DNA from 3 places in the Bacillus yunxiaonensis genome. Region 2 is predicted to be linked to each of the others. Evidence: riboswitches for the same ligand, from Rfam matches in the RefSeq annotation. Region 2 holds a riboswitch; each other region holds the start of a gene.
What was found. A riboswitch is a leader RNA that binds a small molecule or an ion and turns the genes downstream of it on or off. The one in region 2 is predicted to bind S-adenosylmethionine.
Positions count from the first base shown of each region.

Region 1 (3,284 bases), on a different contig from region 2:
CCAATAACAGCACGCGTCACAGGACTAAGAGCTACTAAAAAGATAATGAACGGAATAGGACGAATCGTATTAATAACAATATTAAGGATAGAAAAGACCAGTTTATTTTCTAAAAAATTACCTTTTCTTGTTACATATAAAAGTAAACCTAGAGGTATACCAAGAATTGTAGCGAATATAAGGGTAGCAATAACCATTAATACCGTATCCCCAGTCGCATCTACAATCCGCGGCCAAAATGTACTCCAATCAACTTGCACGACTTTCGACCTCCTTCAATTGAACTTGCAAGCGTAGATGCTGAATTGCCTTTTGAATTTCTTTTGCCTCTCCTTGTAGTTCAACAAGAAGATTCCCAAATAAAATACCTTGTAATTCAATAATATTTCCATAGAGTACATTTACATCCACGTGATAATGCTTAGCAATATAGGACAATAACGGCTGTCCTGTTGCTTCACCTGTAAATGTTATACGGTAAATGAGTCCTCCATTTTGAATTTTAGCGATTACACTCTCTGGTAAGTGATCATTAATAACAGACCTTACGAAGTTTTGTGTCGTTTTTGTTTTCGGTCTTGTAAATACATCAAAAATCGTGCCTTCTTCAATCACCTTTCCCTTTTCCATAACAGCAACCCGGTGACAAATTTCTTTTACAACATGCATCTCATGCGTAATAAGAAGAATTGTAACCTTATATTCTTTATTTACCTTTTTTAATAGATTTAAAATTTCTGACGTTGTTTCTGGGTCCAATGCCGATGTAGCTTCATCACAAATTAGTACATCTGGGTATGTAGCAAGTGCTCTTGCGATGCCAACGCGCTGTTTCTGCCCTCCAGATAATTGCTCTGGATAATAATTCGCCTTATCTTCTAATCCGACAAATTGTAATAATTCTGTTACTCGCCTTTTAATTTCATTCTTTGGTAACTTCGCTAATTTGAGTGGATAAGCAATATTTCCATATACTGTTCGTGAATGGAACAAATTAAAGCTTTGAAAGATCATCCCAATCCTTTGACGCAACCGTCGTAACTCTTTTGTCGATAACGATGTAATATCTTTCCCATCAATAGACACAATACCTGATGTTGGACGCTCTAACATATTGACTAAACGTAAAAGTGTACTTTTCCCGGCACCACTAAAACCGATAATACCGAAAATTTCCCCTTGCTCAATCGTTAAGGATACATCTTCCACCGCATGTACAGATTGACCGCTCGACTCATAAACTTTACTCACTCTGTCGAATGAAATCATCCTATTCCCTCCTATTTGCTGTAACAACTCCAAGTCATTCTTGAGGCAAATAAAAAATGCCCTTCTTCTTATCCAATTTCATAAGAAGAAGGGCACTTGAATATGCTACGCTCACATCTTCTTATCTTCCAAGCTCCAAAGAGCTTGCTGGAATTAGCACGGTATTCAAAAGAATCCGTTGCTGAGGTATCATAGGGCCAGTCCCTCCACCTCTCTGGATAAGAATTCATATCGATTTAGTTGTCATTTAATTAATTTTCATTATAAAACTCTGAAAAGTAAGAGTCAACTAAAAAATTAAACTTTTCAGTTTTAATTTAATGTAAATTTCTTTATCTCACATTTTTCTAAAAGGAAAACTCTCTAAAATAATGGAATAATTAAACGAATACAAAATCAAAACTGGAGGCTGTAACTGAAATGAAAACTGCTCTTTTACTCGTTGATATCCAAAACGATTATTTTCCAAACGGAAAGATGGAACTGCGAAATGCTAGCGAAGCAAGTGAATATGCAAAACGCATACTTCAACATTTCCGTGAAACAAATCAGCCTATTTTTCATATCCAGCATGTTTCCACTCGCGAAAATGCAACATTTTTTCTTCCAAATACAGAAGGTATACACATTCATGAGAATGTTCGTCCTTTGCTGCAAGAAACAGTCATATTGAAACATTATCCAAATAGTTTTCGAGAAACTTCTCTATTCCAAGAATTACAAGATTTACAGATCGAACAAGTTGTTATATGCGGCATGATGACTCATATGTGCATTGATGCTACAGTACGAGCTGCCTTTGATTTTGGCTTTACATGTACAGTGATACATGATGCATGTGCAACGAAAGACTTAATCTTTAAAAATGTTTCTATTCCAGCTGTATACATTCACAATACAATTCTAGCTTCTTTAAATGAAGTGTATGCTAAGGTAATTAGCACAGAAGAGTTTTTACAACATGAAAAATCCCTTTGGTCTTAACCAAAGGGATTTTCTTTGTATCGTTTCACTTCTCTTACTCTTCCATCAGTGGGGGTTTTCTTTATCCCCCACCTAGCTTCTGTAGAAAAGCGAAGGCGGGGGGCCCGCGAATAGCGGGACAAATTTGTATTCTAGTACATTTTCATTTCCTATAATTCTATATTCTTATTAAGGTATAAAAAAAGAAACACCGCCTTCAGCGAGCAAACTGAAAGCGGTGTCTTCTTGTCTAATCATAGATTTTCCTTCAAATTGTATTATACAGGAAATTTATAAAATTTATACAAGGAAATATGACGAATGGGTCAAATTTTCTTGTCATTTTGTGTGTTTTTTATTTAAATTAATCAAAAAAACCAAAATAAGGTAAAATGATAAAGAAGGAGGTGCAACGAATGAGATTTCCAATTCAACGAAATCCACTACTTGCCTTACTCATTATTGCATTATGCCCAATACCTTTTATTCTCTTTTTTAATGAAAAGGCTGATGTAGGCTCTATTATAATAGGTATTATCATTTTACCTATTATACTTATGCTTCTATGGGCATTATTTCATTCTTATCACGAGATTACGAATACACGTCTCGTTGCTGTATTTGGCTTTGTCAAAATTATGATTCCACTTCACGAAATAACTAACATCAGATATACATACAACTTACTTTCTGCTCCCGCCTGGACGTTTAAGCGATTAGAAATTACTTATAGCAATTATGATATAGCGCTCATATCATTACCAAAAGACCCCGATTTATTTATAGAAAAAGTACAAGAAAAATGTCCACTTCTTCAAGATCATTCTATTTAATACACAAAAAGGCCTTCTCGGTTGAGAAGGCCTTTCTTATACTTCTTATAGAGTTTCAGAAGTAGTTTTTCCTTGCATGTGTAATGCTATATAGTCAGGTCCACCAGCTTTAGAATCTGTACCAGACATGTTAAAGCCACCGAATGGTTGGTAACCTACGATTGCACCAGTACATCCACGGTTGAAGTATAAGTTACCAACGTGGAAGTCTTCACGTGC
Region 1 is NZ_JBAWSV010000008.1:193,531-196,814, forward strand. It holds gene WAX78_RS20715 (methionine ABC transporter permease) at 1-260, opposite strand, end outside; gene WAX78_RS20720 (methionine ABC transporter ATP-binding protein) at 250-1,269, opposite strand; SAM riboswitch class I at 1,388-1,494, opposite strand; gene WAX78_RS20725 (cysteine hydrolase family protein) at 1,690-2,253, shown strand; gene WAX78_RS20730 (PH domain-containing protein) at 2,649-3,065, shown strand; gene pruA (L-glutamate gamma-semialdehyde dehydrogenase) at 3,111-3,284, opposite strand, start outside.
Region 1: it holds a riboswitch for S-adenosylmethionine, as region 2 does, so the genes downstream of both, WAX78_RS20720 (methionine ABC transporter ATP-binding protein) here and mtnK (S-methyl-5-thioribose kinase) in region 2, are expected to answer to the same signal.

Region 2 (3,284 bases):
TCCATAGTCTCTCCTCCCTTCTTATTATAGGTAAGTGAGACTCCAAAAAAGTGGTAAATAAAAACAAGACAAATCATTTCAGCTTATTTTTCCGAATATCTTCAATTGTAGTTAATGCCTTATATTCAACAATAGTCGACAACTTCGTTTCATTCAAAAGAGCGATGGAATCTCCCTTCCAACTAATAGAACGAGGTACTGCTATGCTTATACTCACGCTTTTACTTCCTTCCCCAAAACAATAGAATCAAATAAGATATGGAACAAACGAGCATCTGCATTTTCTGTTTTATGTAGAAGTAATTTTCTTCCTAACTGTAATGCATGCCTTTTTGCTTGTAATCGTGTTTCTTTATGAGAAATCTCATCTAAATCTGCAACATGCGCTAATCCAATTGTACGGCGAATGACCTCACATCCTGCAAATCCAACTGCATCAGTGAAAATATTGTTCAGTACAATTGGTAGCCATTGCTTTTCTCTCGTATACGGTTCTACGCCTTCGAGCATCCATAACCTTGTAAATGTTTCTACGAAAACACTCCATGTTTGCTCAATATGATAAAATAATACGCTGCGTTTGTTTTCTTCACGCGACAGTGCATTTAATAATAAATTCGCAATAAATTGACCTAGATCAAACCCTAACGGACCAAATGTCGCAAATTCTGGATCAATCACTTTCGTTTCTGAAGATGATGAAAATATACTTCCCGTATGTAAATCACCGTGAATTAATGATTCTTTTCGCGTCAAAAACTTATACTTACACTGCGCTACTTGTAGCTTCAAGTTTTTATCACACCAAAGTTCGTCAACAACACCCTGTAATTCTTCTTCATACTCATTTGTTTCATAGTTTGCAAATGGATCAGTAAATACAAGGTCCTCTGTAATCTTACATAAATCAGGGTTTACAAACTGACTATCTAGCACTCTCTTTTCTTCTGCTTGTATTCCAAAATCGGATGTGTAAAAAAGAACATGAGCTAAAAAACGCCCGATATGTTTGGATAATAGGGGATAGTCTTCCCCGTTTATCAATCCTTTTCTCGTTATCGTTAAAGCTGATAAATCTTCTATAGCACTAATCGCTAATGTTTCATCGTGCCCATATACTTTCGGTACATACTCTGGTACGTATTTTGCAAAAATTTGCAATGCATCACTTTCAATGGTTGCACGGCGTAAAGATAGCGGCCAACTTTCTCCTACTACCTTTGCGTATGGAAGAGCTTGCTTAAGAATCAATCCCTTCTTCCCATCACGTAAACGAAACACATAATTTAAATTCCCATCACCAATTTCTTCACAAGTGACAACTGCCTTTTCTGAAAAATAACCATTTTCTTTCGCATATGTAACGGCTGTTTCTTCTGTTAATTGTTTGTATCCCATTTTGATTCCCCCTAAATATATTGGGGTTTTTCATCATAAAAAACCCCTTTCGATGACGAAAGAGGTTTGAAGATTCACTTCTCCCCTCTTATCTATCAGAAAGTCTCTCTTTCTGTTGGAATTAGCACCGTGCCTTACTAGGCGCGAACTGTGCGCCCCATTTCACAATGGTATTACGGTCGGTTGCTGGGTTTCATCGGGCCAAATCCCTCCACCTGCTCTTGATAAGAGTATATAGTTGTCTAAATTTTTCAGTTTCTGTTGTTGACTATACCAAGAATAAAAATTACTTGTCAATACTTTTTTACTTATACAATTCTGAACGGCGATCAAAAAAAACAGGAATCCCTTTACGCACTTCAGCAACCTTCTTTACATCTAACGTTCCATGCAAGATCATTTCTGTTTCATCTGCCTCATTGACGACTTCTCCCCAAGGATCAATAATAAGCGAATGCCCTGCAAATACATTATTTAGATCACGTCCGGCACGATTGCACGCTACAACATAACATTGATTTTCAATTGCCCTTGCTTGAAGTAATAACCGCCAATGTGCTAGGCGAACAAGTGGCCACTCTGCTACAACGAATAATACTGTTGCCCCATGTGCAGCATGAACACGTATCCATTCTGGAAAACGAATATCATAGCAAATTGTTCCTGCGCACGGTATATCCTCTAATAGAAAATGCCCAGTTTCATTTCCAGCAATTAAATATTTATGCTCATCCATCAGTTGAAACAAATGAACTTTACTATACTCAGCCACAATTTCTCCGCTTCGATTACTAATATACATTGTATTTGTAACACCTTTCTCTGTTTGCTTAGCAATCGATCCTCCAACAATATTTACACAATTTTGCTTACTCCACTTCGATAATAGTTGTTTCGTGTATTCCCCATCTGGATCAGCAATTTCAGCAAGCCGATCTAAGTCATAACCTGTTGTCCATAGCTCTGGTAATACAATAACATCTGGCTTTTCCTTCATTGCTTCGTTTATTTTTTTCTCAGCGTGTTCTATATTTTTCTCTACATCACCAAAAGTGATATCCATTTGAATACAAGCAATTTTCATAGATTTCTCCCTACTCCCTTTTATTTTTTTCCTTTACAAAAAGTTGAAAAGATTATATCATTTGTCACTATAATTGCAACAATTTTCAAAAGAGGTGGAAAGTATGAAACATTTTCAACCTTCTGAGGTATTAACATCACTACCAACACAATTTTTTGCTACGCTTGTCACAAAAGTCAACAAAGCCGTGCAAGCTGGGCATGATGTTATTAACTTAGGACAAGGAAATCCAGATCAGCCAACACCAACGCATATCGTAACGGCACTACAGCGTGCAGCAGAACAGCCAATTCATCATAAATATCCGCCATTTCGCGGACATGAAAGCTTAAAAGAAGCTGTCGCTACGTTTTATGAGCGTGAATACGGTGTACAGTTAAATCCCAAAACCGAAGTAGCTGTTTTATTTGGCGGGAAAGCCGGATTAGTTGAGCTACCGCTTTGTTTTACAAATCCAGGCGATACAATTCTCGTTCCTGATCCTGGTTATCCAGATTATTTATCAGGTGTTGCCTTAGCGAAAACAAAGTTTTCAACAATGCCATTATTAGCAGAAAATCGATTTTTACCTGATTATACAAAGATTGATAAACAAACTGCTGAACAAGCAAAATTAATGTTTTTAAACTATCCAAATAATCCAACCGGAGCTGTTGCAACAACAGAATTCTTTGAGGAAACTGTATCATATGCAAACAAACATGACATTTTAGTTTGTCATGATTTCGCATATGGTGCTATCGGTTTTGATACCAAAAAACCAATTAGTTTCTTACAAGTGGATGGAGCAAAAGATGTTGGC
Region 2 is NZ_JBAWSV010000002.1:66,695-69,978, forward strand. It holds gene WAX78_RS06300 (YvrJ family protein) at 1-5, opposite strand, end outside; partial or broken gene mtnA (S-methyl-5-thioribose-1-phosphate isomerase) at 86-217, opposite strand; gene mtnK (S-methyl-5-thioribose kinase) at 214-1,398, opposite strand; SAM riboswitch class I at 1,484-1,629, opposite strand; gene WAX78_RS06315 (carbon-nitrogen family hydrolase) at 1,703-2,482, opposite strand; gene WAX78_RS06320 (pyridoxal phosphate-dependent aminotransferase) at 2,586-3,284, shown strand, end outside.

Region 3 (3,284 bases), on a different contig from region 2:
TTTTATAATGCAACAACGTACATTTGGGGACCGCCAGGAACAGGAAAATCATACAATTTATCACGAATTATTGCAGCTCATTATCAAAGTGGAAAATCTGTTCTTGTATTAGCTCATAGTAATGCAGCAGTTGATGTATTAATGAGCGAAGTAACAAAGCAAATTGAGAAAAAAGAAAAATGGGTACCAGGAGACGTTATTCGCTATGGTTTTAGTCAAAATGAACAAATTCGCGATCATGAAACGTTACTTACCACGCGATTAGTTGAATCGACAAATGCAGAATGGGAAGAAGAACGGCTGTATTTAGAAGAATTAAGACAAGAATTAAGACAAAAAATCCTTTCTTACAAAGCGACTTCTTCTGAAAAGAAAAGAATGCAGGAAATAGAAGGAGAACTTCGAAAGCAAAAAGCAAAAGTGAAAGAAGTTGAAAAAGAGTATATTGAAAATGCAAAAGTCATTGGGGCAACATTATCGAAATGTGCAATCGATTCGCTTGTTTACGAAAGAACGTTTGACCTTGTAGTCGTGGATGAAGTGAGTATGGCATATGTTCCGCAAATAGCATTGGCAGCCTCTTTAGGAAAGCGAATTGTCGTTTGCGGCGACTTTCTACAATTACCACCGATTGCTTTATCAAATCATGAACTTGTGAACAAATGGTTAAAAGAAGATGTGTTTTATCATGCGGGTATAGTAGAATCTGTAAACGATCATAAAAAGCACCCGAATTTATACATGTTGCAAGAGCAGCGCCGTATGCATCCGCATATTTCAAGTTTTACAAATGAATTTATTTATAAAAATGAAGTGTTCGACCATTCATCAGTCACATCCCGTAACGATATTGCAAACTTACAGCCTTTCATGAGGGAGGCAGCAGTTTTACTAGATACAAGTAATATCGGAGCTTATTCATTAAAAGATGTTGTCTCTAGCTCACGTTATAATATTTTTTCAGGTCTAATAGCGATGCAACTTATGTTAATTGGCTTGATGGATGGAATACCGTCAATTGGTATCGTTACACCATATCGTGCTCAGGCCCGTTTTTTATCAACATGTATCCGTGAATTTCTTCAAAAAACAAAGTTCAAAAATACACCTGTACTAGCAGCGACCGTTCATAAATTTCAAGGATCTGAACGTGATATGATTTTATTTGATACAGTTGATAGTTATCCGCAAGAACGCCCAGGTGTGCTGTTTTTTGATCAAAAAAACCATCGACTTGTTAATGTTGCAGTAACAAGAGCAAGAGGGAAGTTTATTCAGTTATCAGATTGTCAATATATGAAGCAAAACCTTTCGCGAAAACAAGCCTTATCTCATTTAACACAGCACCTACAAAGGCAAGGAAATGTATATGATCGTACAACATCAAGAACGTTTCTAGAGCGGAAAATTACAAAGAGATTGCGATGGTTTGTACAAACAAGCGCTGAAGAAACGAAAGTATTATTAAAAGATATTATTTCAGCAAAAAAGAAAATTATTGTGTCCATCCCGAATTCAAGCCGTATGGATAAGAGGATTTGGCAAGCGTTAGTACGTGCAGAAGCATCTGTTATTATATATACAGAAGGTGCAATTCCAATAAAAAACGTACAAGCACGTCGCCAAAACAAAGTGATGCCATTTGTTATCATTGATGATGAAATAATGTGGGTAGGTGCTCCATTAACAGCTCATATGATATTTGATGGCAGTCCGGAGTTTCCATATATTGTAGCGAGACTACAAGCTCCGCAAACAATTGGAGTATTAAAAGGATTTTTAGATATAAAAATATAGAATTTTCTTGACTTTTAAATGTAATAAAATTAGAATGAAAATAATTTAACAAATTCAAATACGAATACTTGTAATTTCTTATCATGAGAGGTGGAGGGACTGGCCCTTTGAAGCCTCGGCAGCGGATTCATTATGAATACTGTGCCAATTCCAGCAAGTGCAAGGCTTGAAAGATAAGAAAGATGGCATAGATTTATTGTGTATACTTTAAGGCCTCTTTCTATCTATTAGAAAGAGGTTTTTTTATTTAACATATTGAAAGGGGAATGCAAAATGGGAGTTTTACAAATTACTACACATCGGAATAAAATTGTACAAAGTATCGAGGAACAAAAAGAGATTTATGTGAAAACGAGTCATGCTATTCATGATAATCCAGAGATAGGGAATCAGGAGTTTTTTGCATCAAAAACGCTTAGTTTATTGCTAGGAAGTGCTGGTTTTCAACTTCAACATCATATCGCTGGCCATGAAACGGGTTTTATTGCAAGAAAAAGTTCTGGAAAGAAAGGACCTACAATTGCTTTTTTAGCAGAATATGATGCACTTCCAGGTTTAGGTCATGCCTGTGGACATAATTTAATTGGAACAATTAGTACAGCTGCGGCAATTGCTTTATCAGAGGTGATTGAAGAAATTGGCGGAGAAGTTGTTGTGTTTGGTACACCGGCAGAAGAAGGAGGACCGAACGGAAGTGCAAAAGGAAGTTATGTAAAAGCAGGCTTGTTTAAAGATATTGATGCAGCACTTATGATTCATCCAAGCGGGAAAACAGCAACAACTAGTCCATCCCTTGCATTAGATCCACTAGATTTTCATTTTTACGGTAAACCAGCTCATGCTGCTGCATCTCCAGAAGCAGGAATTAATGCATTAGATGCAGTTATTCAATTGTTTAATAGTATTAATGCACTTCGTCAACAATTACCTGCAGACGTGCGTATTCATGGGATTATTACAGATGGAGGAAAAGCGCCCAATATTATCCCGGATTATGCATCAGCTCGTTTCTTTATTCGAGCAAAAACGAGAAAACGATGCACCGAAATTACAGAAAAGATACGTAATATTGCACAGGGGGCCGCTCTTGCGGCTGGTACAACAGTAAAGATTGAACAATTTCAAAATGAGATTGATAATTTAGTAATTAATCAAGCTTTTAATGCGATAATTGCCGAAGAACTAGAAGGATTGGGAGAAGACGTTCACCGCGATGAACGTGTCGGCATTGGTTCTACAGATGCCGGAAATGTTAGCCAAGTAATTCCGACAATTCATCCTTACATTAAAATTGGACGTGATGATTTAGTTGCACATACAGATGCATTTCGAGAAGCAGCACGCTCTGCAAGAGGAGATGACGCATTAATCATTGGAGCAAAAGCGTTAGCGCTAACTGCTTTCCGTTTAATTACAGAAGAAACATTGTTAGAAAACATTAAACAAGAGTTTAAGAATGGGAAATAGAAAAAATTTGTATGAAAAAA
Region 3 is NZ_JBAWSV010000001.1:723,782-727,065, reverse strand. It holds gene WAX78_RS03625 (AAA domain-containing protein) at 1-1,797, shown strand, start outside; SAM riboswitch class I at 1,873-1,977, shown strand; gene WAX78_RS03620 (M20 family metallopeptidase) at 2,071-3,264, shown strand.
Region 3: it holds a riboswitch for S-adenosylmethionine, as region 2 does, so the genes downstream of both, WAX78_RS03620 (M20 family metallopeptidase) here and mtnK (S-methyl-5-thioribose kinase) in region 2, are expected to answer to the same signal.